Regions from separate parts of the Streptomyces sp. NBC_00019 genome, predicted to be linked through region 2. Evidence: predicted binding sites of a transcription regulator. Region 2 holds the regulator's gene; the other holds the start of a gene.

Region 1 (12,168 bases), 1.4 Mb from region 2:
GTTGTGGGCGTACCGGCCCGACATGATCGAGGCGCGGGACGGGGCGCACAGCGGGGTGTTGGCGTGTGCGCGGGCGAAGGTGGTGCCGTGGCCGCCGAGCCAGTCGAGGGTCTGCGGGAGCGCCCAGTCCGTCTCCTTGGGCTGGTCGTCGGTGAGGACCAGGAGGATGTTGGGGCGGGCGTCCCCGCGCGTGCCGGGGGAGGAGGCGGCGCGGCTCGCGACGGGGGCTGCCGTCGGGGCCCCGTTCGGGGTGGGGGAGTCGGCGCCACCGTCGCCGTCGGCGCCCTTGGTGACGAAGGGGATCGTCGCCCCCGTGGCCGCGACGGCGGCGCCCGCGATCAGCGCCCGCCGTCCCGGCCCGCGCCGCTGCTCCTCGGCCATGTGCGTCCCCAAGTCCCCGTAAAAGCCCGTATAAGTGCTCAATCAAGCTGTGAACGAGCTTGCAGTGTGCAGGCGGTTCCTGTGAATGCCGTTGCGGGTTCATGACGACGGACCTGTGGTGTTGTGGCGATCGCAGCGCGCGTCAGGCCGCGCGGGGCGGGTTCCAGACGTACGGCGTGGTCGTCGTCACCGCCTCGAAGCCGAGGCGGCGCAGGATGGGCGCGCTGTCGTCGGAGGCGTCCACGTGCAGATACGTGACACCGCGCGCGGCCGCGAGGGCGGCGCGAGTGGCCACCAGGGCGCGGTAGATGCCCCGTCCTCGCCACTCGGCGAGCGTGGAGCCGCCCCACAGGCTCGCGAACGCGGTGCCCGCGCGGAAGGCCAGCCAGGCCGCGGAGACCACCTCGCCGTGCGCCTCGGCGACGTGGATCGAGATCTCGTCGGGGGCGGCGGCGACCCGGCCGATGAGGTCGTCGGCGAGCCAGCTCCAGTCCTGGCCCCAGACGGTGGACTCCATGGCGGCGATGCGGCGCATGTCGGCGTCCGCCGTGACCCGCCGCAGCGTCACGCCGTCCGGCAGGGCGGGCTCGCGTACGGCCATGTCGGCCGCGCGTCCGATCAGCACCGTCTCCCGGTCCTCCGGCAGGAAGCCGGCCGCGCGGAGCCGTTCGGTGAGGTCGGCCGGGGTGTCGTGGCCCCGTGTCTTCCACTCCACGGCCTCGCCGCGCGCCGCGAAGAAGTCCCGCTGCCGGACGATGAGTCCGTCCAGCGCGTCCCCGTCGACGCCGAGTTCACGCGGCCCGCTCACGAACCCCCGGAACTGTCCGACGATCCGCAGTAGCGGGCCGTCGTTCTCGTACGTCACCCCGGCGGGCGGGGTGGGCGGCGCACCGCGCATCTGGTCGTCGTAGGCGGCGAGGAAGATCTTGGTGTCGGTCACGGCACGACCGTACGGCGCCCGGCACAGGAGGCAACCGGTTTTCGTGCGGCGCCCTCAGCCGGTGAACTTCGCGCTGGTCAGGGGCGCGGTCACCGTCCAGCCCAGCGACTCGTACAGCCCCCGCCCCGCGGGCGTTCCCGCGAGGACGCAGCTCTCCGCGCCCTGTTCCGAGGCGGCCCGCTGGAGGGTGTGCATGACGACCGTGCCGAGGCCCTTGCGGCGGTGCTGCGGCGAGGTCTCGACCTGGTCGACGACCGCGGTCGCGCCGGTCGGGGCGAGCTGGCCGCGGGCCGCCCAGGAGCCGTCGGGGGCGGCGAGCATGGTGCGGGTGACGCCGCCGCGGGACCAGGTGCGCAGACGGAAGCCGTCGGGGACCGTCGGCTCGGGTGTCGTGGTCAGGGGGAGTGTCATCAGGTGGCCGGGCTCGGGGTCGATCCACCAGCCCTCGCCCAGCCAGCCGCCGACCACGGTCGGATCCCGGAACACCTTGAGCCACACACCGGCGCCGGTGACCACCCCGGCCACCTTCCGCACGGCCGTCTCCTCGACGTCCTCGTCGATCGCGCCGAACACATGCCGTGCGACATGGCCGTCCACGCCCATGTCGATCGTGCAGCCCCACGGCTCGACCACCGGCGGGGCCGCCCCGCGCGAGAGCACCCATCCGTCCACCCATGCCCGCACGGTCCGGTCCATGACACCCCTTCGGTAATGATTGCAAGCCGTCTGGGGTTATTACAGTAGCCGGTCACGCATTCCGGCAGACGTGATCGCTCACAGCGAACGCGCCCAGGGGAACAATCGAAGGCTCACGTGCATTGAGTCGGCATAGCTCAACTTGAGTGCCGAAGGGGAGATCATGGCTTCGACGTCCACACCGCTCACTCTGCCCGTGCTGCCGCTCGACGACGAGGTCGTGCTGCCCGGCATGGTGGTCCCGCTCGACCTGAACGACCCCGACGTACGCGCCGCGGTGGAGGCCGCCGAGGCCGCCGCCCGGTCGGAGCCGGGCAAGCCCAAGGTCCTGCTGGTGCCACGCATCGACGGCACCTACCCCGGTACCGGTGTCCTCGGCACCGTCGAGCAGGTCGGCCGGCTGGCCGACGGCGACCCGGGCGCGCTGATCCGCGGCCGGGGACGGGTGCGCATCGGTGCCGGGACCACGGGGCCGGGTGCCGCCCTCTGGGTCGAGGGCACCCGTATCGACGAGACCGCGCCCGAGCCGCTGCCGGGTCATGTCACCGAACTGGTCAAGGAGTACAAGGCCCTCGCCACCGCCTGGCTGCGCAAGCGTGGCGCCTGGCAGGTCGTGGACCGTGTCCAGGCCATCGACGACGTCTCCGCGCTCGCCGACAACTCCGGTTACTCGCCCTTCCTGACCACCGACCAGAAGGTCGAGCTGCTGGAGACCGCCGACCCGGTGGCCCGCCTCAAGCTCGCGACCCAGCAGCTCCGCGACCACCTCGCCGAGCAGGACGTCGCCGAGACCATCGCCAAGGACGTCCAGGAAGGCGTCGACAAGCAGCAGCGCGAGTTCCTGCTCCGCCGCCAGATGGAGGCCGTCCGCAAGGAACTGCGTGACCTCAACGGCGAGAAGGACGGCGAGGAGTCCGACGACTACCGCGCCCGCGTGGAGGCCGCCGACCTGCCGGAGAACGTCCGCGAGGCGGCCCTCAAGGAGGTCGACAAGCTGGAGCGGTCCAGCGACCAGTCGCCCGAGGGATCGTGGATCCGGACCTGGCTGGACACGGTGCTCGAACTCCCGTGGAACGAAAGGACCGAGGACGCGTACGACATCCAGGGCGCCAAGGCGATCCTGGACGCCGAGCACGCGGGCCTTGAGGACGTGAAGGAACGGATCACCGAGTACCTCGCGGTGCGCAAGCGGCGCAACGACCGGGGGCTGGGTGTGGTGGGCGGCCGCCGTGGCGGCGCCGTCCTGGCACTGGTCGGCCCGCCCGGCGTCGGCAAGACGTCCCTGGGCGAGTCCGTCGCGCACGCCATGGGCCGCAAGTTCGTCCGCGTCGCCCTCGGCGGTGTGCGGGACGAGGCCGAGATCCGCGGTCACCGGCGTACGTACGTCGGCGCGCTGCCCGGCCGGATCGTCCGTGCCGTCAAGGAGGCCGGGTCCATGAACCCGGTGGTCCTGCTCGACGAGATCGACAAGGTGGGGTCCGATTACCGGGGTGACCCGGCGGCGGCCCTGCTGGAGGTCCTCGACCCCGCGCAGAACCACACCTTCCGGGACCACTACCTGGAGGTGGAGCTGGACCTGAGCGATGTGGTCTTCCTCGCCACGGCCAACGTCCTGGAGGCGATCCCCGAGGCCCTGCTCGACCGTATGGAGCTGGTCCGCCTCGACGGCTACACCGAGGACGAGAAGGTCGTCATCGCCCGTGACCACCTGCTCCCGCGCCAGCTGGAGCGGGCCGGCCTCGACAAGGACGAGGTGACCCTGGACGAGAGCGCCCTGCGCAAGCTCGCCGGCGAGTACACGCGCGAGGCGGGCGTCCGCACCCTGGAGCGGTCCATCGCACGGCTGCTGCGCAAGGTCGCGGCCCAGCACGAACTGGGCGAACGGAAGCTGCCGTTCTCGGTGACGGACGAGGAGCTGCGGGGCCTGATCGGGCGGCCGCACCACGTGCCGGAGTCGGCGCAGGACCCGGCGGAGCGCCGTACCGCGGTGCCGGGTGTGGCGACGGGCCTTGCGGTGACGGGCGCGGGCGGTGACGTGCTCTTCGTGGAGGCGTCCCTGGCGGACCCGGAGACGGGTGCGGCGGGTCTGACCCTGACGGGCCAGCTGGGCGACGTGATGAAGGAGAGCGCGCAGATCGCGTTGAGCTTCCTTCGCTCGCACGGCGCCGAACTGGAGCTGCCGGTGGGCGACCTGAAGGACCGGGGCGTGCACATCCACTTCCCGGCGGGCGCGGTGCCGAAGGACGGCCCGAGCGCGGGCGTCACGATGACGACGGCACTGGCGTCGCTGCTGAGCGGGCGGCTGGTGAGGACCGACGTCGCCATGACGGGCGAGGTCTCGCTGACGGGTCGCGTGCTGCCCATCGGCGGCGTGAAGCAGAAGCTGCTGGCCGCGCACCGGGCGGGCGTCACGACCGTCATCATCCCCAAGCGCAACGAGCCCGACCTGGACGACGTCCCCGCCGAGGTGCTGGACAAGCTCGACGTCCACGCCGTGACGGACGTCCGCCAGGTCCTGGAACTGGCGTTGTCGCCGGCCGTGAACGGGGCGACGTCGGAGGTTCCGGTGGCGGCGTGACGGACGTCATCGGATGAGGTGAAGGCCCGGGTTCTCGTGAGGGAGGCCCGGGCCTTCGCCGTACCGGGGAAGGGATCAGCCCTTGGCGAGCGCCTGCACCCTGTCGAGCGCCCCGTTGAACCGGTCATGGTCGCCGACCGTCGGCCCGGACGAGGTGTACTGCCACATCGTGTAGGTGCTCCAGCCGGCCGGCAGGGTCCCCACGGTCGAGGCGTAGCGGGCGATCCACAGCGGGTGGGCGGCGAAGCCGGCGTAGTTGCCGGTGCACTGGGTCCACCAGCTGGTGGAGGTGTAGATGACGGCGTCCCGGCCGGTGCGGGCCTTGTACTGGTTCAGGAAGTCGCGGATCCAGCTCACCATCGCGCTCTTGGTCTTGCCGTAGCAGGAGTCGCCGTACGGGTTCCACTCGATGTCGAGGGTGCCGGGCAGGGTCCTGCCGTCGGCGGACCAGCCGCCTCCGTGGTCGACGAAATAGTTGGCCTGCGTTGCGCCGGTCGTGGTGTCCGGGGTCGCGAAGTGGTACGCGCCGCGGATCATGCCGACGCCGTAGGAGCCGCTGTACTGCTGGGAGAAGTAGGGGTTCGTGTAGTACGTCCCCTCGCTCCCCTTGGTGTAGGCCCACCGGACCCCGCTGTTCCAGAGGGTCGTCCAGGCGACGTTGCCCTGGTAGCTGGCCACGTCGACGCCCTCGGTCTGGGCGGCGCGGGTGTGGGCGGGCAGGCCGCCCTGTCCGTCGTGGGCGACGACGCCCATGCCCATGCGGGCGGTGCCGCGGGCCGGCGTGGCTGTGGCGTCGGGCGACTCGGCGGCCGACGCCGGGGCTATGGACAGCAGTGCGTACACGGCTGAGAGGACGCCGGCGAGGAACAGGTGGCGCGGGCGGGGCGATCCGGGTCTGTGCACGGGCATGGCGTGCCTCCGAGGGGCTCGGTGATGCTCGGTGGGGGAACACCCGGCCGGGGGTGTATGGCGTGGGCATGCCAGTCAGCGCCTGGTCAAGAAGCTACGCACGTCGACGAGCGGGTGGGAAGAGGGACCGGTTGCTGCCGTTGGTCTAGCCCTGCGAAATACTTACCGAGCTGCGGTGACGGCGCAATTTGGCGGAAACTTTCAGGACCGGGAAAACCGAGGCAGGGGCTGACGTGCACGAAGACGGGAACAGCGGCGGGCACGGAGACGTGTCCAGCGGGTCCAGGACTGGTCTCGACCAGCCCGAATTCCTCGCGTTGGAACGCGAGTTGACCGTGCTCCTGCGGCGCGCCCGGGCCAACCAGGGCGAGATGGCCCGCGAGGTCCACCCCGACCTGGAGTCCGCCGCGTACGGGTTGCTGGTGCGCCTCGAGGAGTCCGGTCAACAGCGCGCCACGGAACTCGCCGCGTACATCGGCGTGGGCAAGGCCACCATGTCCCGTCAACTCCGCGCCCTCGAGACCCTCGGCCTCGTCACCCGCGCCCCGGACCCCGCGGACGGCCGCGCCTGGCTCGTCGAGCTCACGGCGGAGGGGCGGTCCCGGGTGGGGCGGGTACGGAACGCACGACGCGCGCGGTACGCGGGGCGGCTGGCGGACTGGAACCCCCGCGAGGTGTCCGAACTCGCGCGTCTGCTGCATGAGCTGAACCGGGGCATGGAGCGCTGACCTGGCCGGCGATCGGTGGCTCGTCGTCGGGCTCGGCAGCCCCGGGGCGGCCACCGTTCTCACCGCGCACGAACCCGGGAGCAGGCCCCTCGGTCAGTGCCGAGGCGTCCCCGAGCCCTTGACCCCGCCTCACAGCTCGACGTACACCACCGTCGCATCGTCATGCGTCTTGCTCCGCCCCAGATACACCCGCCCCTCCGCGTCCGCGCCCTCCAACTCCCGCACTCGCGCCACCAACGCCCCCGCCCCGTCCTTGCGTACGAAGGTGAAGCAGTCCGTCCAGTCGCCCTCGCGGAACTTCTCCACCCACCGGGTCGCGCCGTCCGTCAGCGCGGCCAGGGACCGGACCGACGGGCGCGGTAGTGCGCCCGTCACCGCACGGCCTGCCACCGACGGATCGGCCGCGGCGGTGAAGAAGCCGTTCTCCTTGTTGCGGAGGGTCGAGTCGATGAGGGCGTCCGAGGTCAGGGAGGAGCGGGGGAGGCGGGAGAGGCGGTCGTCGAGGACGGCTGTCACCGTGCCGTCCTCCGACTCCAGCAGCAGGGCCGAGTCCGAGAGGACCAGGTACTCCACCGTCCGCGCCGACCAGCGTGCGACAACCACCGTGGCCTGTGGTGTGCGTGGGTGAGAAAGGTCACAGGTGTGAGCGTGGGACTCGGAGGTACGCGAGACGGCGAGGCTCAGCGCCTCGGTCAGCGGAACATCGGGGAGGGAAACGGTCAGTTCGGTCAGTGCGCCACCCAGTCGTGCCGTGAACCAGGGGACGGAATGCAGACACCCCGTCTCGCCCGCCGGCGGCGTGACGCCGTCCAGGACCACGAGCGCCCCGCCCTGTCCGGAGGCCGGAAGGGCGACACTCGCGAAGTCCTCGTTGGGGCGGGTCCGGTCGCCGGGCTCCGAGATAAGTTCCGTACGCATTCGGCCAGTCTGCACGAGCCCTTCACGGTGTTCACGAAAGGCTGGCAATGGTCGTCGGACGGGCGCAGTCGCGCAGGTCAGGCGCCTGGTTTGGGAGGGAATGGTTCACTCCGGGAAGGCGTGGTGGCGGATAATGCCATCGGTCGGCGGCGACGTCCAACCGGCCCGCCGGTCAAGATCGCTGACCATGCCACCGGAACTTGCTCGCCAACTCCCGTCCGGGGTTCACTCCTTCGGGTGGCGGGTCGGGTGATGCGCGCCCGCTGCACAGCGGCACTGGGAGGGTCGGGAAACGTACCCGGTGTGTGACTCCAGTTGACGGAGCGTCACCCGGGCCCATGGGCACACGAGTCAGGAATGCGAGCACCGGTGCAGAAGACGCGGCCTCGTCGTACGAGCAAGCAGACGGCCCCCGCCGATCCCGCCACCGCCGACGGTTCCGCCGTCGGCAAGGGCCGCCCCACCCACGTACGCAACCGGCTGATCGTCGCCGCGGCCGTCGTGGCCGCCGCCATCGCCGGAGCCGGTACCCCCTCGATCCTCGCCGCCTCGGGCGAACTGAGCGACTCCCAGGACCTGGTGACGCTCGCCGAGCAGACCCAGGACGCCCTGATCCTCGCGCACTCGCTCGCCGACGAGCGGGACGAGGTCACGTCGTACGTCGCCGCCGGGCGCGCCAAGTCCAAGGCGCCCTCCGAGCAGCGCAGCGTCCGCGTCGACCGCCAGGTCGAGGAGTTGCGCGCCGACACCGACACCCCCGCAGACCTCCGTACGGATCTCGAGGGCATCGCCGCCCTGCGCCGGGCCGCGCTCACCGGCAAGAGCTCCGCCCTCGGGGTGCACCAGACCTACTCCGCGGCCATCAACGAGCTGCACCGTCTCGCCGAGCACCTGGCCGAGCAGATGCCGCCCCGCGCGGGCTCCGGCGCCTACGCGCTCGCCGAGCTGGACTCCGCCGTACAGCAGTCGGCCGCCGCCCGCGGCCTGCTCCTCGCGGCGCTCAGCGTGCCCCGCACCACCCAGACGGTCACCGACCCCGTCACCGGACTCTCCTCCACCGTCGTCACCTCCTCGGCCGCAGACACCAAGCAGCGCGACGCCCTCACCGCCGCCGCCCAGCAGGCCCGGCTGCGCTCCGACGCCGCCCTCGCCGACTTCCACGACACGGCTCCCGAGGCCGCGAAGAACAGCTTCGACTCCACGGTCACCGGCCCCGAGGTCAACTCCGCCGAGAAATACCTCGCCGCCCTCACCGACCAGGCCACGCTCTCCGACGGCGAACTCGACACCAGCACCAAGAAGGCCGACGCCGCCCTCTCCGCCCGAGTGGACCTGATGCGCGGTGTGGAGTCAGCCCTCTACAACCAGCGCACCAAGGACCTCGCCCAGCTCCGCGACGACGACGTCACCGCGCTGGAGCTGCGCGTCGCGATCCTCGGCGCCCTCATGCTGCTGGCCGTCGGTATCGCCACCGCCATGGCCCGCACCCTGACCCGCCCGCTCGCCGTCCTGCGCCTGGGCTCCGCCCGGTTGGCACAGTCCGAGGAGCCGACCACCGAGGAACCGGTCAAGTTCACCGGCCGCAACGACGAGTTCGCCCAGGTCGTCCGCTCCGTCAACGCCCTGCACGCGCACGCCGTCGCCGTCCAGGAGCGCGTCGCCACCCTGGAGTCCGACCGCAAGCACCTCGTCGGCCAGCGCCAGAAGATGGCCGACGCCCGCGAGGAGCTGCGCACCGAACTCGCCGAGTCCGCCGCCCAGTTGGCGCGTCTTCGCGAGAGCATCGGCGGCACCTTCGTCAACCTCGCCCTGCGCACCCTCGGCCTGGTGGAACGCCAACTCGCCGTCATCGAGGGCCTGGAGGAGCGCGAGCAGGACCCCGACCGCCTCGCCACCCTCTTCAAGCTCGACCACTTCGCCACGGTCATGCGCCGCCACAGCGAGAACCTCCTCGTCCTCGCCGGCACGGAACACGTCCAGCAGCACGCCGGTCCGGTCCCGCTGGTGGATGTCGTACGGGCGGCGGTGAGCGAGATCGAGCGCTACGAGCGCGTCCGCATCGCGGCCCTGCCCCCGCACGCGCATGTCGCGGGCTTCGCGGCCGACGACCTGTCCCACCTCCTGGCCGAGCTGATGGAGAACGCCACGTCGTTCTCCCCGCCGGACATGCCCGTCGAGGTCTCCGGCTGGCTGCTGGAGAGCGGCGAGGTCATGCTCTCCGTCCAGGACGAGGGCATCGGCGTGACCGACGAGCGGCTGACCCGTCTCAACTCCCGCCTCGGCGACTTCGACCCGGACTCCCCGTACGACCAGGAGGGCGAGGAGGGACTCGGCCTCGGCCTGTACGTCGTCGCCCGCCTGGCCCACCGCCACGGCGTCCGCGTCCAGCTCCGTGAGCAGAAGCAGGGCGGCATCGCCGCGGTGGTCGTTCTCCCGAAGGGTCTGCTGGCGCCGGCACCGTCCGCCGCGGTCCCCTCCGCCGCCCCGCTGTCCGGTGCCACCCACACCTTCTCCCTCCCGGGCGCCGACGCGGAGGCCAACTCCAACGTCCTGCCCACCCGTTCGGGCACCGGCGACGTGCTGGTGGCCCTGGCGGAGAAGGCCGTACGGACGTCGGAGACGGCAGGGGAGGAGAGCCCTGCCGAGACGACGATGGAGCTGCTGGTACCGATTCCGGCGGAGCCCGAAGCAACCCCTGAACCCGTGGCCGCCGACGCTGAGGAACCCCTACAGGGGCCACCCGCGTCCGACGACGACGACACCGAACACGAGCGCACCCCGGACGAGGACCAGCTCACCGCAAAGGGCCTCCCCAAGCGCACACCCAAGATCGCCGCGCCCGCGACCACACCGCGCCCGCGAAGCAGTTCCGTGGACGCCGAGGCCCTCCGCCGGAGGCTCGGCGGCTTCCGCCGGGGGGCGGAGGCCGGCTACCGCGACGTAGAAGCCGAGATCGCCGAACAGACGGGTCAGACGAGGACACCCGCACACAGCGAAGAATCCACGGGGGGAACTCCCGAGGAGGCAAGCAGTTGACCGCGCCCAGTACCTTCGGACTGAGCAGTGAAGCCCGCAACCTGCACTGGCTGCTGACGAACCTGGTCGAGGAGGTGCCGGGCATCCAGTCAGTAGCGGTGGTCTCATCGGACGGACTGCTCCTGCTCTCCTCCGACCCCGGCACCAACGACAAGGCCCGTCGGACCCGCACCACCCCGAAGGGCCCACGAGGCTCCTCCGCCGACCTCGCGACCATCGTGTCCGGCATCGGCAGCCTCACCATCGGCGCCGCCAAGCTCATGGAGTCGGGCGGGGTGAAGCACACGATGGTCGCGATGGACGAGGGCAGCCTGTTCGTGATGTCGATCAGCGACGGCTCGCTGCTCGGTGTGCACGGCTCCGCGGACAGTGACATGAGCGTCGTGGCGTACCACATGGCGTTGTTCGTCGGCCGTGCCGGACACGTCCTGACCCCCGAACTCCGCAGTGAGCTAAGGCAGTCGCTGGAGTCCGAGACCACGGGGGGCGCGCGATGACCGGCCGTCCGAACCTCCCGGTCCGCGGCGGCGACCGCAAGCCCGCCCGCGTCCGCCCCTACTCGCTCACCGGCGGCCGCACCCGCTTCGGCCACGTCCTCCTCGTGGAGACGTTCGTCGCGGCACTGGAGGCCCCCGAGGAGCGCAAGGAACTGACGAATGGCTCCCTCAACACCCGGGTCATGCCGGAGATGCGGGCCATCGTCGAACTCTGCCGCCGTATGCGCACGGTGGCCGAGATCGCCGCGCTGCTGAAGATGCCGCTCGGCGTGGTCCGCGTGCTCCTGAGCGACCTCGCGGACCAGGGAAAGATCCGTGTGTACGGCACCGGCACCGGTCACGGGACCGGCCGCCCGGACCGCGCTCTGCTCGAAAGGGTGCTGAGTGGACTCCGTCGTCTCTGACGCCGCTCGTGGCGTCGCCCCACTCGTCGAAGTCGAAACCGACGACAACCTCAGGTCCTGGCAGACGGACCGTACCCGGGCCCCGATCGCGACGAAGATAGTCGTGGCCGGCGGCTTCGGCGTCGGCAAGACCACGCTCGTCACCGCCGTCTCGGAGATAACGCCCCTGCAGACCGAGGCGCTGATGACCGAGGCGAGCGAGGAGACCGACGACCTCACCGCCACGCCCGGCAAGCTCACCACCACCGTGGCCATGGACTTCGGCCGCCTCACGCTCGACGACGACCTGGTGCTCTATCTGTTCGGCACGCCGGGCCAGCAGCGGTTCTGGTTCATGTGGGACGACCTGGTGCGCGGTGCGATCGGCGCGGTCGTGCTGGCCGACACCCGCCGTCTGAAGGACTGCTTCCCGGCGCTGGACTACTTCGAGAGCTGCGGACTGCCGTACGTCGTCGCGGTCAACCACTTCGACGAGAGTGAGCTCTTCGAACCGGAGGACGTGCGGGAGGCGTTGACGATCCCCGCGCACATACCTGTAATGATCATGGATGCGCGCCGCCGGATCTCCGTGATCGAGAGCCTCCTGGCCCTCGTCGGCCACGCGCTGGACGAAACACCTGAGTAGTCGCGACCAAGGAGCCACCAGCCGTATGCGGAAGATACTCGTCGTAGGGGCCGGCCAGTCCGGTCTCCAGCTCGCCCTCGGACTCCAGTCGCACGGGTACGAGGTCACCCTGATGTCGAACCGGACGGCGGACGAGATCCGCTCCGGCCGGGTCATGTCGACGCAGTGCATGTTCCACACGGCACTGCAGCACGAGCGCGATCTCCAGCTGAACTTCTGGGAGTCCCAGGCCCCGAAGATCGAAGGACTCGGCGTCTCGGTCGCGGCCCCCGGCTCGTGGGCCGAGGGCCCGGCGGCCCGTGCGATCGACTGGGTGGGCAAGCTCGACGGGTACGCGCAGTCGGTCGACCAGCGCGTGAAGATGGCGGGCTGGATGGAGACGTTCGCCCAGCGCGGCGGCCAGCTCGTCATCCACGGCGCGGCGGTCTCCGACCTCGACTACTTCGCCCGTACGTA
Region 2 (12,168 bases):
GTGGGGGGCGGCCTGCGAGCAGTTCCTGGAGGCCGTCCACATCGCCCTCGCGCAGCGCCTGGAAGAACCGCGACGCCAGTTCCGTCCGCTCCTTGTGGCTCGCCTCGAACCGGGGCCGGCCCTCGGCCATGTGGCGCCGCGCCCGCACCACCAGCTGACGGCACGCCGCCTCCGAGCGCCCCACCGCCGACGCGACCTCGGGAAAGCCGAAGTCGAACACCTCCCGCAGCACGAACACCGCCCGCTCCAGCGGACTGAGCCGCTCCAGCAGCAACAGGGCCGCCATCGACACCGAGTCCGCCAGCTCCGCCGACCGCTCCGGGTCCTGGTAGGGGTCGGCGAGCAACGGCTCCGGGAACCACGGCCCGACGTAGGCCTGACGGCGGTCACCGGCACCAGGGCCGGCGCGATGTCGACCACGGCGGGCAGGATCAGGCCGACGGCGGCCAGCAGTTCGAGGACGCCGAGACTCTTCAGGAAACCGACGCTCACCTGTGCCGTCCAGCCCCCGCCGGGGGCTGCGGCCAGCTTCTCCCGGGGCACGAAGGTCTTGGTGACGCCACCGGCCAGGGCGACCGCGGCGAGCAGTGCGGCACCGATCCACAGGGCGAGGTTCATCGTCCACTCCTTGAGTCCTTGAGCGAGGTTGTCGTCGTCCCCTACGACAAGACGGCGGCCTCGCCAGTGACATCGCCGAGCACCTGGACCGGATCCGGAGCCTTGTGGCCGGTGAGCCACGACGCCCCCCACACCCAGGTGGGCGTGAGGGGCGTCGGAGTGCGGTACGGGCTACTTCACCGGCTCCGGTTCCGGGGCGGGCTCCGTCTCCGTCGCGTCCTGCGGGTCCACCGGGGTCTTCACGGACTCCAGCAGGAGCTGGGCCACGTCGACGACCGTGATGGACTCCTTGGCCTTGCCCTCGTTCTTCTTGCCGTTGACCGAGTCGGTCAGCATGACGAGGCAGAACGGGCAGGCCGTGGAGACGATGTCGGGGTTCAGGGAGAGGGCTTCGTCGACGCGCTCGTTGTTGATGCGCTTGCCGATCCGCTCCTCCATCCACATCCGCGCACCACCGGCGCCACAGCAGAAGCCGCGCTCCTTGTGGCGGTGCATCTCCTGCTGACGCAGGCCCGGGACGGCCGACATGATCTCGCGCGGGGGCGTGTAGATCTTGTTGTGACGGCCCAGGTAGCAGGGGTCGTGGTAGGTGATGAGGCCGTCGACCGGGGTCACCGGGAGCAGCTTGCCCTCGTCGATGAGGTGCTGGAGCAGCTGGGTGTGGTGGATGGTCTCGTAGTCGCCGCCGAGCTGCGGGTACTCGTTGCCGATCGTGTTCAGGCAGTGCGGGCAGGTGGCGACGATCTTCTTCGCCGACCGCGGCTTCTTCGTCGACTCGTCCTCGTCGTCCTCGCCGAACGCCATGTTCAGCGCCGCGACGTTCTCCATGCCGAGTTCCTGGAACAGCGGCTCGTTGCCCAGCCGGCGTGCCGAGTCACCCGTGCACTTCTCGTCGCCGCCCATGATCGCGAACTTGACGCCCGCGATGTGGAGCAGCTCCGCGAAGGCCTTGGTGGTCTTCTTGGCGCGGTCCTCCAGGGAGCCCGCGCAGCCGACCCAGTACAGGTACTCGACCTCGGACAGGTCCTCGATGTCCTTGCCGACGACCGGCACCTCGAAGTCGAGTTCCTTGAGCCACTCCAGGCGCTGCTTCTTGGCCAGGCCCCAGGGGTTGCCCTTCTTCTCCAGGTTCTTGAGCATCGTGCCCGCCTCGGACGGGAACGCGGACTCGATCATCACCTGGTAGCGGCGCATGTCGACGATGTGGTCGACGTGCTCGATGTCGACGGGGCACTGCTCGACACAGGCGCCGCAGGTGGTGCAGGACCACAGGACGTCCGGGTCGATGACGCCGTTCTCCTCGGCGGTGCCGATCAGCGGGCGCTCGGCCTCCGCCAGAGCAGCGGCGGGCACGCCGGCCAGCTGCTCCTCGGACGCCTTCTCCTCGCCCTCCATCGTCTTGCCGCCGCCCGCCAGCAGGTAGGGCGCCTTGGCGTGCGAGTGGTCCCGCAGCGACATGATCAGCAGCTTCGGGGAGAGCGGCTTGCCGGTGTTCCAGGCCGGGCACTGCGACTGGCAGCGACCGCACTCGGTGCAGGTCGAGAAGTCGAGGAGGCCCTTCCAGGAGAACTGCTCGACCTGGGAGACGCCGAAGACGTCGTCCTCGCCCGGGTCGGTGAAGTCGATCGGCTTGCCGCCGGAGGTCATGGGCTGCAGGCCGCCGAGCGCGGTGGAGCCGTCAGCGTTGCGCTTGAACCAGATGTTCGGGAACGCGAGGAAGCGGTGCCAGGCGACGCTCATGTTGGCGTTCAGCGAGACGACGATCATCCAGATGAACGAGACGCTGACCTTGATGCCGGCGAAGAGGTAGACCAGCGTCTGCAGCGTGGAGACGTCGAGCGTCCGGAACGCGGCGACCAGCGGGTACGAGGCGAAGAACGCGGCCTCGTAGTGGTCCACGTGGTGCATCGCGCCCTCGAGGCCGCGCAGCACGTAGATCACGATGCCGATGGTGAGGATGACGTACTCGACGAAGTACGCCTGCCAGGCCGTGGAGCCCGTGAAGCGGGACTTGCGGCCGGGGCGCGAGGGCAGGTTCAGCAGGCGGATCGCGATCAGCACGGCGATGCCGAGGCCGGTCATCACGGTGATGAACTCGACGTACATCTCCCAGGGCAGCCAGCCGCCGATGACCGGGAGGACGAAGTCGGCCTGGAAGAGCTGGCCCAGGGCCTGGCCCAGGATCGGGATCAGCGTCAGGAAGCCCATCGCCACGAACCAGTGGGCGAAGCCCACGATCCCCCAGCGGTTCATCCGCGTGTGGCCGAGGAACTCCTTCACCAACGTCACACTGCGCTGGTAGGGGTTGTCGATCCGGGTGCCGGCGGGCAGAGGCTGGCCGAGCATGAAAAACCGGACGAACTGCGCGATGACGCGTGCGAACAGTGCCGCGCCGACCACGGTCAGGACCAGCGACACGATGATCGCGGCGAGTTGCATGTCGGGGCTCCTCGGGCCTGCGATGGGGTTCTTTCGAGCGGGGTGAAGCGAGATTACTAAGCGGTAACTTATGCAGTTCTACGAGAGTACCCGCATCGTCTCTCGCACTGTAGCCAGCCGTGCGGTGATCTATGTCGCTGAGGGTTGCCTTAAGAACTGACCGTGTTATTCGTACCAAATTGATACATTCGCCCCTAATTTAGACCTGTGCTCTACGGGATCGCAGCCGCCACGACCGCCCTCCTTCTCGCCACCGTCCTCACCGCACTGCTCCGCACGGCCGCTCTGCGGCTCGGGGTCGTCGACCGGCGGTGGCAGCACCGCAAGGTGCCGCTGTTCGGGGGTGTGGCGGTGGTGCTCGCGACCTGCCTGGTGGCGGTCGTGGGGGACCGGACCGGTGTCGCGCCCCTCGGCTCCGGCGTCGGCGAGCTGCTCGTCGCCGGGGCCGTGGTCGCCGGGCTGGGGCTGTTCGCGGACGTACGGCGGGTCAAGGCGCGGGCGCTGGTCGCCGGTACGGCGGTGGCGGCGGCCTGTGTCGTGCCGTACGGGGAGACCGGTGTCGCCGGGGGACTCCTCGCCGTCTGCTGGATCGTCCTCGTCACCGTCGGCTTCCGGGCTCTGGACCATGCCGACGGTCTCGCGGGGGCCGTCGGGGTCGTCACCGCCTTCGGGGTCGGCGCCTGTGCCGCGGTCGAGGTGATGGACGGGCTCGCGGTGCTGCTGAGCGTGCTGGCCGCTGCGCTGACCGGGTTCCTCATGCACAACTGGCCGCCCGCGCGCGTGGGGCTCGGTTCGTGCGGGTCGCTGTTCGCCGGGTTCGTGCTCGCCTCGGCCGCGGTGGTGACCCGGGCCGGCTACGGGCTCGGCTCCAGCGCGGCGGTGCTGTTCGCGCTGACGGCCCTGATCGCCGCCGAGGTCCTCCTTGTCGCCCTGACCCGCCGCGGCACCGGCACCGGCCACCTCGCCCACCGGCTCAGGCGGCTCGGGCTCACTCCGCAGGGAGTGATCGTCGTCCTCGGTGCGGGAGCCTTCTGCGGGGTGCTCGTCGGGGTCCTCGTGCACGTCGGGTGGCTCGCGGAGTCGGGGGTCCTCTGGGTGGTCGCGGGCGCCCTGATCGTCGTTCTCGCACTCCTCCGTGCGAAGCCGTCCGCGCAGGTCAGAGCTCAGTTGCGTGTAAGGAACGGATAAGAGTTGAGCCCTCCTGGCTCAGGTCTGTTGACCGAGCGGCGGGCGTCATGCACACTTGAGTCCGTTCCACTCAAGTCAGCTGGAGGAAATCACCATGGCACGTGCGGTCGGCATCGACCTGGGCACGACGAACTCGGTCGTCAGCGTTCTGGAGGGCGGCGAGCCCACCGTCATCACCAACGCCGAGGGTGCCAGGACCACGCCGTCCGTCGTCGCCTTCGCGAAGAACGGTGAGGTGCTGGTCGGCGAGGTCGCCAAGCGCCAGGCGGTCACGAACGTGGACCGGACCATCCGCTCCGTCAAGCGCCACATGGGCACGGACTGGAAGGTCGAGCTCGACGGGAAGCCCTTCAACCCGCAGCAGATGTCCGCGTTCATCCTGCAGAAGCTGAAGCGCGACGCCGAGTCCTACCTGGGCGAGAAGGTGACCGACGCGGTCATCACCGTCCCGGCGTACTTCAACGACTCCGAGCGTCAGGCGACGAAGGAAGCCGGCGAGATCGCCGGTCTCAACGTCCTTCGTATCGTCAACGAGCCCACCGCGGCCGCGCTCGCGTACGGCCTCGACAAGGACGACCAGACGATCCTCGTCTTCGACCTCGGTGGCGGCACCTTCGACGTGTCCCTCCTGGAGATCGGCGACGGCGTCGTCGAGGTGAAGGCCACCAACGGTGACAACCACCTCGGTGGTGACGACTGGGACCAGCGCGTCGTCGACTACCTGGTGCAGCAGTTCAAGTCCGGTCACGGCGTGGACCTCGCCAAGGACAAGATGGCCCTCCAGCGCCTCCGCGAGGCCGCCGAGAAGGCCAAGATCGAGCTGTCGAGCTCCACCGAGACCTCGATCAACCTGCCCTACATCACCGCCTCCGCCGAGGGCCCGCTGCACCTGGACGAGAAGCTCACCCGGGCTCAGTTCCAGCAGCTGACCGCGGACCTCCTGGAGCGCTGCAAGACCCCGTTCTTCAACGTCATGAAGGACGCCGGCGTCTCCATCAACGAGATCGACCACGTCGTCCTCGTCGGTGGCTCCACCCGGATGCCCGCCGTGGCCGAGCTCGTGCGCGAGCTCACCGGCGGCAAGGACGCCAACAAGGGCGTCAACCCGGACGAGGTCGTCGCCATCGGCGCCGCCCTGCAGGCCGGTGTCCTCAAGGGTGAGGTCAAGGACGTCCTGCTCCTCGACGTGACCCCGCTGTCCCTCGGTATCGAGACCAAGGGCGGCATCATGACCAAGCTCATCGAGCGGAACACGACGATCCCGACCAAGCGGTCCGAGATCTTCACCACCGCCGAGGACAACCAGCCCTCCGTGCAGATCCAGGTCTACCAGGGCGAGCGCGAGATCGCGGCGTACAACAAGAAGCTCGGGATGTTCGAGCTGACCGGTCTGCCGCCGGCCCCGCGCGGTGTCCCGCAGATCGAGGTCGCCTTCGACATCGACGCCAACGGCATCATGCACGTGACCGCGAAGGACCTGGGCACGGGCAAGGAGCAGAAGATGACCGTCACCGGTGGCTCCTCGCTGCCGAAGGACGAGGTCAACCGGATGCGCGAAGAGGCCGAGAAGTACGCGGAGGAGGACCACGCCCGCCGCGAGGCCGCCGAGTCCCGCAACCAGGGCGAGCAGCTCGTCTACCAGACGGAGAAGTTCCTCAAGGACAACGAGGACAAGGTCCCCGGCGAGGTCAAGACCGAGGTCGAGGCCGCCGTCGAGGAGCTGAAGACCGCGCTCAAGGGCGAGGACACCGCCGAGATCCGCACCGCCACCGAGAAGGTCGCGGCCGTCTCGCAGAAGGTCGGCCAGGCCATGTACGCCGACGCCCAGGCCGCGCAGTCCGCGGGTGGCGCCGACGCCGGTGCCGAGGCTCCCAAGGCCGACGACGACGTCGTGGACGCCGAGATCGTGGACGACGAGCGCAAGGACGGTGCCGCGTGACCGAGGAGACCCCGGGCTTCGAGGAGAAGCCCGACGTCCCCTCCGGCGCGACCCCCGACGACGCCGAGCCGAAGGCCGCCCCTCAGGAGGGGGCGGCCCCGGCCGGGGACGCAACAGCACAGATCGCCGGTCTGACGGCCCAGCTGGACCAGGCCCGCAAGGCGCTCGAAGAGCGCACCGCGGACCTCCAGCGGCTCCAGGCCGAGTTCCAGAACTACCGCCGCCGCGTGGAGCGGGACCGGATCACGGTCAAGGAGATCGCCGTCGCGAACCTCCTGACCGAACTCCTGCCCGTGCTCGACGACATCGGCCGCGCGCGGGACCACGGCGAGTTCGTCGGCGGATTCAAGTCCGTCGGGGAGTCGCTGGAGACCGTCGCGGCGAAGATGGGTCTGCAGCAGTTCGGCAAGGAGGGCGAGCCCTTCGACCCGACCATCCACGAAGCCCTGATGCACAGCTACGCGCCGGACGTCACCGAGACGACGTGCGTGGCGATCCTGCAGCCCGGGTATCGCATCGGCGAGCGCACCATCCGCCCCGCGCGGGTGGCCGTCGCCGAACCGCAGCCGGGCGCGCAGACGGTCAAGGCCGAGGAGGACTCCACGGCCGACGACGACAAGGACAACGGCCCTGAGGAGGGCTGAGGTCACCACTGAGCGGGACGCCAGGAAGGGGGCGCGTCGAGGATGAGCACCAAGGACTTCATCGAGAAGGACTTCTACAAGGTCCTCGGCGTCCCCAAGGACGCCACCGAGGCCGAGATCAAGAAGGCGTACCGGAAGCTCGCCCGCGAGTTCCACCCGGACGCCAACAAGGGCAACGTCAAGGCCGAGGAGCGCTTCAAGGAGATCTCCGAGGCGAACGACGTCCTCGGTGACCCCAAGAAGCGCAAGGAGTACGACGAGGCCCGCGCCCTCTTCGGCAACGGCGGCTTCCGCCCGGGGCCGGGCGCGGGCGGCGGCTCCTTCAACTTCGACCTGGGCGACCTCTTCGGAGGCGGCGCGCAGGGCGGTGGCGCCGGGGGTTCCGGTGGCTTCGGCGGCGGGATCGGCGACGTCTTCGGGGGTCTGTTCAACCGGGGCGGTACGGGCACGACCCGTACCCAGCCCCGGCGCGGCCAGGACATCGACACCGAGGTCACCCTGAGCTTCACCGAGGCCATCGAGGGTGCCACGGTGCCGCTGCGGATGTCCTCGCAGTCCCCGTGCAAGGCCTGCTCCGGCACCGGCGACAAGAACGGCACACCGCGCGTGTGCCCGACCTGCGTCGGCACCGGCCAGGTGGCGCGGGGCTCCGGCGGCGGCTTCTCCCTCACCGACCCCTGCCCGGACTGCAAGGGCCGCGGACTGATGGCCGAGCACCCCTGTCTGGAGTGCAAGGGCAGCGGCCGCGCCAAGTCCTCCCGGACCATGCAGGTCCGCATCCCCGCCGGGGTGACGGACAGTCAGCGGATCCGGCTGCGCGGCAAGGGCGCACCGGGCGAGCGCGGCGGTCCGGCCGGAGACCTGTATGTCACCGTGCACGTCGACACGCACCCGGTCTTCGGCCGCAAGGAGGACAACCTCACGGTCACGGTCCCGGTCACGTTCACCGAGGCGGCCCTCGGCGGCGAGGTGAGGGTCCCGACCCTGGGCGGCCCCGCCGTCACGCTGAAGCTGCCGCCGGGCACGCCCAACGGTCGCACCATGCGCGCCCGCGGCAAGGGCGCGGTCCGCAAGGACGGCACCCGCGGCGACCTCCTGGTCACCGTCGAGGTGAGTGTCCCGACGGACCTGACGGGGAAGGCTCGTGACGCACTCGAGGCGTATCGCGAGGCGACCGCGGGCGAGGACCCGCGGGCGGAGCTGTTCCAGGCCGCGAAGGGAGCTTGATCGAGATGGACGGCCGTCGACGCAATCCGTATGAACTGACCGAGGAGACCCCGGTCTACGTCATCTCGGTGGCGGCCCAGCTCTCGGGCCTGCATCCGCAGACCCTGCGCCAGTACGACCGTCTGGGCCTGGTCTCCCCGGACCGCACCGCCGGCCGGGGCCGCCGCTACTCGGCCCGTGACATCGAACTGCTCCGCGCGGTGCAGGCGTTGTCGCAGGACGAGGGCATCAACCTCGCCGGCATCAAGCGCATCATCGAGCTGGAGAACCAGGTCGCCGCGCTGCAGTCCCGCGTCGCCGAGATGGAGGCCGCCCTCGACGGCGCCGCCGCGGCGATGCAGCAGCGTGAGGCGGCGGTGCATGCGTCGTACCGCCGTGACCTGGTGCCTTATCAGGAAGTGCAGCAGACCAGCGCGTTGGTGGTGTGGCGTCCCAAGGGGCGGCAGGACTGAGGTACCCAAGTGCATGCGAAGGGGCCCGGAGGACGAACCTCCGGGCCCCTTCGCATGTGCGGGCTCAGAGCCAGGAGTCCCAGATGCCGTACGCCATCGGCGTGGACGCGGCCTCCGTGCCGGCGGCGTCCAGGCGGACGACGCGGTAGTAGTACAGGCCCAGCGTGTCCTCGTGGACCGTCTTGTCCATGTGGAACACGGCGTCGTACATCGTGCCCTCGGTGAGGGTGACATAGGCGGCCGAGGCCGGGTCCCAGCGCTCCACGCGATAGCTCGCGAACCGGCCGCAGTCGCCGAGGCCGGAGCTCTCGGAGCAGCCGACGTACAGCTCCGGGTACTGGTCCTCACGGATCCCGGTCCCCGTCCAGCCCGGCGGCCGGGTGTCGGGCAGGGTGACGGAGAGCTCGGCGGGGTGGAAGGCCTCGGGGCCGGCGTACCAGTCGATCAGGGGGGAGCCGTCCGTGGCGGCCACCTTGTAGGTGTGCGCGGCGCCGTCGGGGACCGTCGGGCAGAGGATCTCGGTCTCGGCCAGGGAGTCGCCCGTCCAGCAGTTCTGGTCCCATACCGTCTCGCCGGTCTCCGGGTCCGTGACGCCCTGCCACACCTTGTAGCCCGTGACGTCGTCGTCGGCCGGCGGCGTCCAGGTCAGGCGTACACCGAGCGGGATCTGCTCGGCGGCCAGGTTCTGCACCGGTGCCGGGCGCTCGGTGTCCGGCGTGGTCCCGGTGGCGGCGGGGCCGGGCTGCGACTCATGACCGTACGGGTCGATCGTCATGACCGTGTAGTCGTACGTCGTCTCGGAGGCACCGGAGACGTCCCAGCAGACGCCGTTGATCTGCCGGGCACCGGCGTAGTCGGGGGCGTCGCCGGTGTTCCAGGTCCAGTACGTCTCCGGGTCCGTCAGCGGCAGGTCCTGCGAGCTGTTGGGCTTGCAGGCGGTCACCACGCTGCTCTCGCCGGTCGCCTGGTCGGTGCGGACGATCCGATAGGTGAGCAGCGGATCGTCCTCGCCGAAGGTCCACGGGTCGGCGCTGCTCCACTCGATCATCACCCCCTCGTCGAACCGGCTCGCGGTGGTGCGGAACGGCGCGATCGCATCGGGCCGGTCCGCCATCGTCAGCGTGACCTCCACCGGGGCGGCCGCATTGCCCTTCGCGTCCACCGAGCGCACCGCGTACCGGTAGCTGTCGGCGACCGCGAGCAGCTGGCGCGGCACGGCGTCGGTTGCCGTGGTGGTGGTCGGGGTGGTGCCCGTGGCGCCGGGCAGCGCGTCGAGCCAGCCGCCGGTCGCCGCGTCGTACTGCAGGACCTGGTACGAGGCGGCCCCGTCGACGGCCGACCACAGCATGTGCGGAACGCCCGACCGGTACTCGACGCGCGCGTCGGCCGCGGTCGCCGGCGGTGTCAGGTCCGAGGTGGTGAAGGTGGCGGCGGGTGAGTACGCGGACCAGTTCCCGACGGCGTCGCGGGCCCGGCCCCGGTAGGTGACCTCGCTGCCGTCGGCGGCGTGACCGGTGTCGCAGATCGCGCCCTTGGTGCCGGTGTACACGGTGGCCCAGGTGTTGGTGGCGGAGTTCAGCCGCTGCATCTCGTAGAGCGCGATGTCGGCCGCGTTCTCCGCGGTCGTGACCAACTCCGGGGCCGCGTAGGGCTGGTCCACCGGGCACGCGTCCATCTCGACGAACGGCGCGGCGGGCGGGGTGGTGTCCACGCTCGTGACCGCCTGGTCGGCGGTGCCGGTCGAGACGTTGCCCGCCTTGTCGTAGGCGCGGACCTCGTAGTAGTAGGTCGCACCGGTGGGCGGAGGGGTGTCCGTGTACGAGGTGGAGGTGGTCGTGGCGAGCGCCTTGCTGCCGAAGGAGGCGCCCTTGAGCCGCCGGTAGACCTTGTACCCGGCGAGGTCCATCTCCTTGTTCTTCGCCCAGCCGACCTTGGCCTTGTTGCCGCTCTTGTCGTACGAGACGGAGATCCCGGCCGGGGTGAGGGGCTTGACCTTGTCGACGGTGGCGGAGGTGCGCGGGGTGTAGCCGAACTTGACCTTGGCGGAGCCGGTCCAGTTGACGTAGTCGACGCGGAGGGTGTGCTTGCCGGAGGGGATGGTCACGTTGACGGTCCTGGAGACGGTCGACGAGACGTTCTTCCAGAGGTCGATCTTGCGGACGCCGTCGACGTGGACCCGTATGCCGTCCAGCCCGGAGGCGGCGAGGGCGAAGGGGCCGCCGGAGCCGAAGTCCCGGGTGACGGACCAGCGGACGCCGAAGTTGTCGCTCGGCAGGCCCGACGCCGGAGCCCCGCTCCAGCTCTGGTCGACGGCGCTGTCGCAGTCGGTCTTCCTCGGGGTGCCGGAGAAGCTCGTGTTCGCGAAGAACTGCCGCTTGAAGACCGGCGAGGTGCAGGTGGTCGCGGCGGAGGCGGGCGTGAGCGTGAGCAGGGTGCCCGCGGTGGCGAGTACGACGGCGGTCGCGGTCGTACGTCTGGCTGGGTTCATGCGGTCCTTCGGTCCTGTCCGACGACGGGAGAGATCACCGTCGTCGAATCAGGACCGGCAAGGGCACCGATTGGTTGTACGGCGTGTCTCAGGGAAATCCGTCGAAGACCAGGTCGGCGGCCGCCGCCCACATCGACTCCGCGCCCGTGCCGAACGCGGCGGCCAGCGCGTACCCGACGGCCGCGTCCATGGCGTCCGGCTTGGCGTCCGACCGCCACTCGGCGGCCTTCACCTCGCCGGCGCCCTTCGAGTGGAAGTCGCCGAACCGCCGGCCGTCGCGCAGGAGGCGGCTGTCCGGCATGGAGTGGGGCACCAGCCGCCAGTGCCGGCCCGCGTGCCGGACGTCGACCCGGTACGAACGCCGGATCAGCCGTCCCCGGCCGGGGGACAGCGCGGCCGCCTCGCCGCCGACGGTGAGGATGAGCAGACCGGCGTCCCGGGTACCGATCGGGATGTCCCCGTCGGCCTTGGTGCCGGTCGCCCGGCTCAGCACGACCCGCGGTATCGCCTCGCCCTCGACGACGACTTCACCCCGCCAGGTGTTCAGGCGGACGGTGAGCGGGCCGAAGAGGGTGTCCGTGACGGAGCTTTCGCTGATGGTCATCCGGTCCTCGTGGAGTCGTCAGGAGTTCGGTGCTCTGACTGTCCAGTCGCCCGCCGGCGGGGGTTCGGTTCCGCTCACGTGGCACGATTCTGCACAGAAGCTACACGCGTTAACGTTGCTATCTCATTTGACGGTTGCTTCTTGACTGATAGGTGAAGGCCGCGTTGGCTTCCTTCACCTGGGTGCGCAATATGCGCCCGAGTCCGGAAGGCACCAGATAGTGAGCTCCCCAATGCGTCGTACCGCCATATGCGTGGCCGTGTCATCGATGGCCCTCTCGCTCTCCGCCTGCGGGGCGCTGGGAGTCTCCGGGGACAGTGCCGACGCGAGTCCCACCAAGGGCGACGACGTCACGGTGGGCGTGCTGATGCCGGAGCGGACCAACTCGCGGTACGAGGAGTTCGACTACCCGATCATCCAGAAGAAGGTCGCCGAGCTCACCGACAAGAAGGGCAACACGGTCTACGCCAACGGCGAGGCCGACGCGGACAAGCAGACGACCCAGATGCAGAAGATGATCGACGACAAGGTCGACGTCATCCTGCTGGACGCCGTGGACTCCAAGAAGA

What was found. The regulator HspR, encoded in region 2, represses chaperone genes until heat shock. The targets are predictions, from matches to a motif close to TTGAGNNNNNNNNNCTCAA.
Region 1: a site for HspR is predicted at 2,140-2,158, ahead of lon (endopeptidase La). Genes of this name have one in related genera too.

Annotation. Positions count from the first base shown of each region.
Region 1 is NZ_CP108302.1:7,056,571-7,068,738, forward strand. Features, by position in the region: gene OHU89_RS33470 (sulfatase) at 1-381, opposite strand, end outside; gene OHU89_RS33475 (GNAT family N-acetyltransferase) at 524-1,279, opposite strand; gene OHU89_RS33480 (GNAT family N-acetyltransferase) at 1,376-2,017, opposite strand; gene lon (endopeptidase La) at 2,181-4,595, shown strand; gene OHU89_RS33490 (lysozyme) at 4,671-5,504, opposite strand; gene OHU89_RS33495 (MarR family winged helix-turn-helix transcriptional regulator) at 5,738-6,232, shown strand; gene OHU89_RS33500 (protein phosphatase 2C domain-containing protein) at 6,362-7,150, opposite strand; gene OHU89_RS33505 (nitrate- and nitrite sensing domain-containing protein) at 7,520-10,186, shown strand; gene OHU89_RS33510 (roadblock/LC7 domain-containing protein) at 10,183-10,683, shown strand; gene OHU89_RS33515 (DUF742 domain-containing protein) at 10,680-11,087, shown strand; gene OHU89_RS33520 (ATP/GTP-binding protein) at 11,068-11,712, shown strand; gene OHU89_RS33525 (styrene monooxygenase/indole monooxygenase family protein) at 11,738-12,168, shown strand, end outside.
Region 2 is NZ_CP108302.1:5,619,448-5,631,615, forward strand. Features, by position in the region: partial or broken gene OHU89_RS26495 (sigma factor-like helix-turn-helix DNA-binding protein) at 14-385, opposite strand; partial or broken gene OHU89_RS26500 (DoxX family protein) at 439-618, opposite strand; gene OHU89_RS26505 ((Fe-S)-binding protein) at 790-3,057, opposite strand; gene OHU89_RS26510 (MraY family glycosyltransferase) at 3,265-4,245, shown strand; gene dnaK (molecular chaperone DnaK) at 4,340-6,184, shown strand; gene grpE (nucleotide exchange factor GrpE) at 6,181-6,828, shown strand; gene dnaJ (molecular chaperone DnaJ) at 6,871-8,055, shown strand; gene OHU89_RS26530 (heat shock protein transcriptional repressor HspR) at 8,061-8,507, shown strand; gene OHU89_RS26535 (PA14 domain-containing protein) at 8,572-10,995, opposite strand; gene OHU89_RS26540 (hypothetical protein) at 11,084-11,599, opposite strand; gene OHU89_RS26545 (sugar ABC transporter substrate-binding protein) at 11,832-12,168, shown strand, end outside.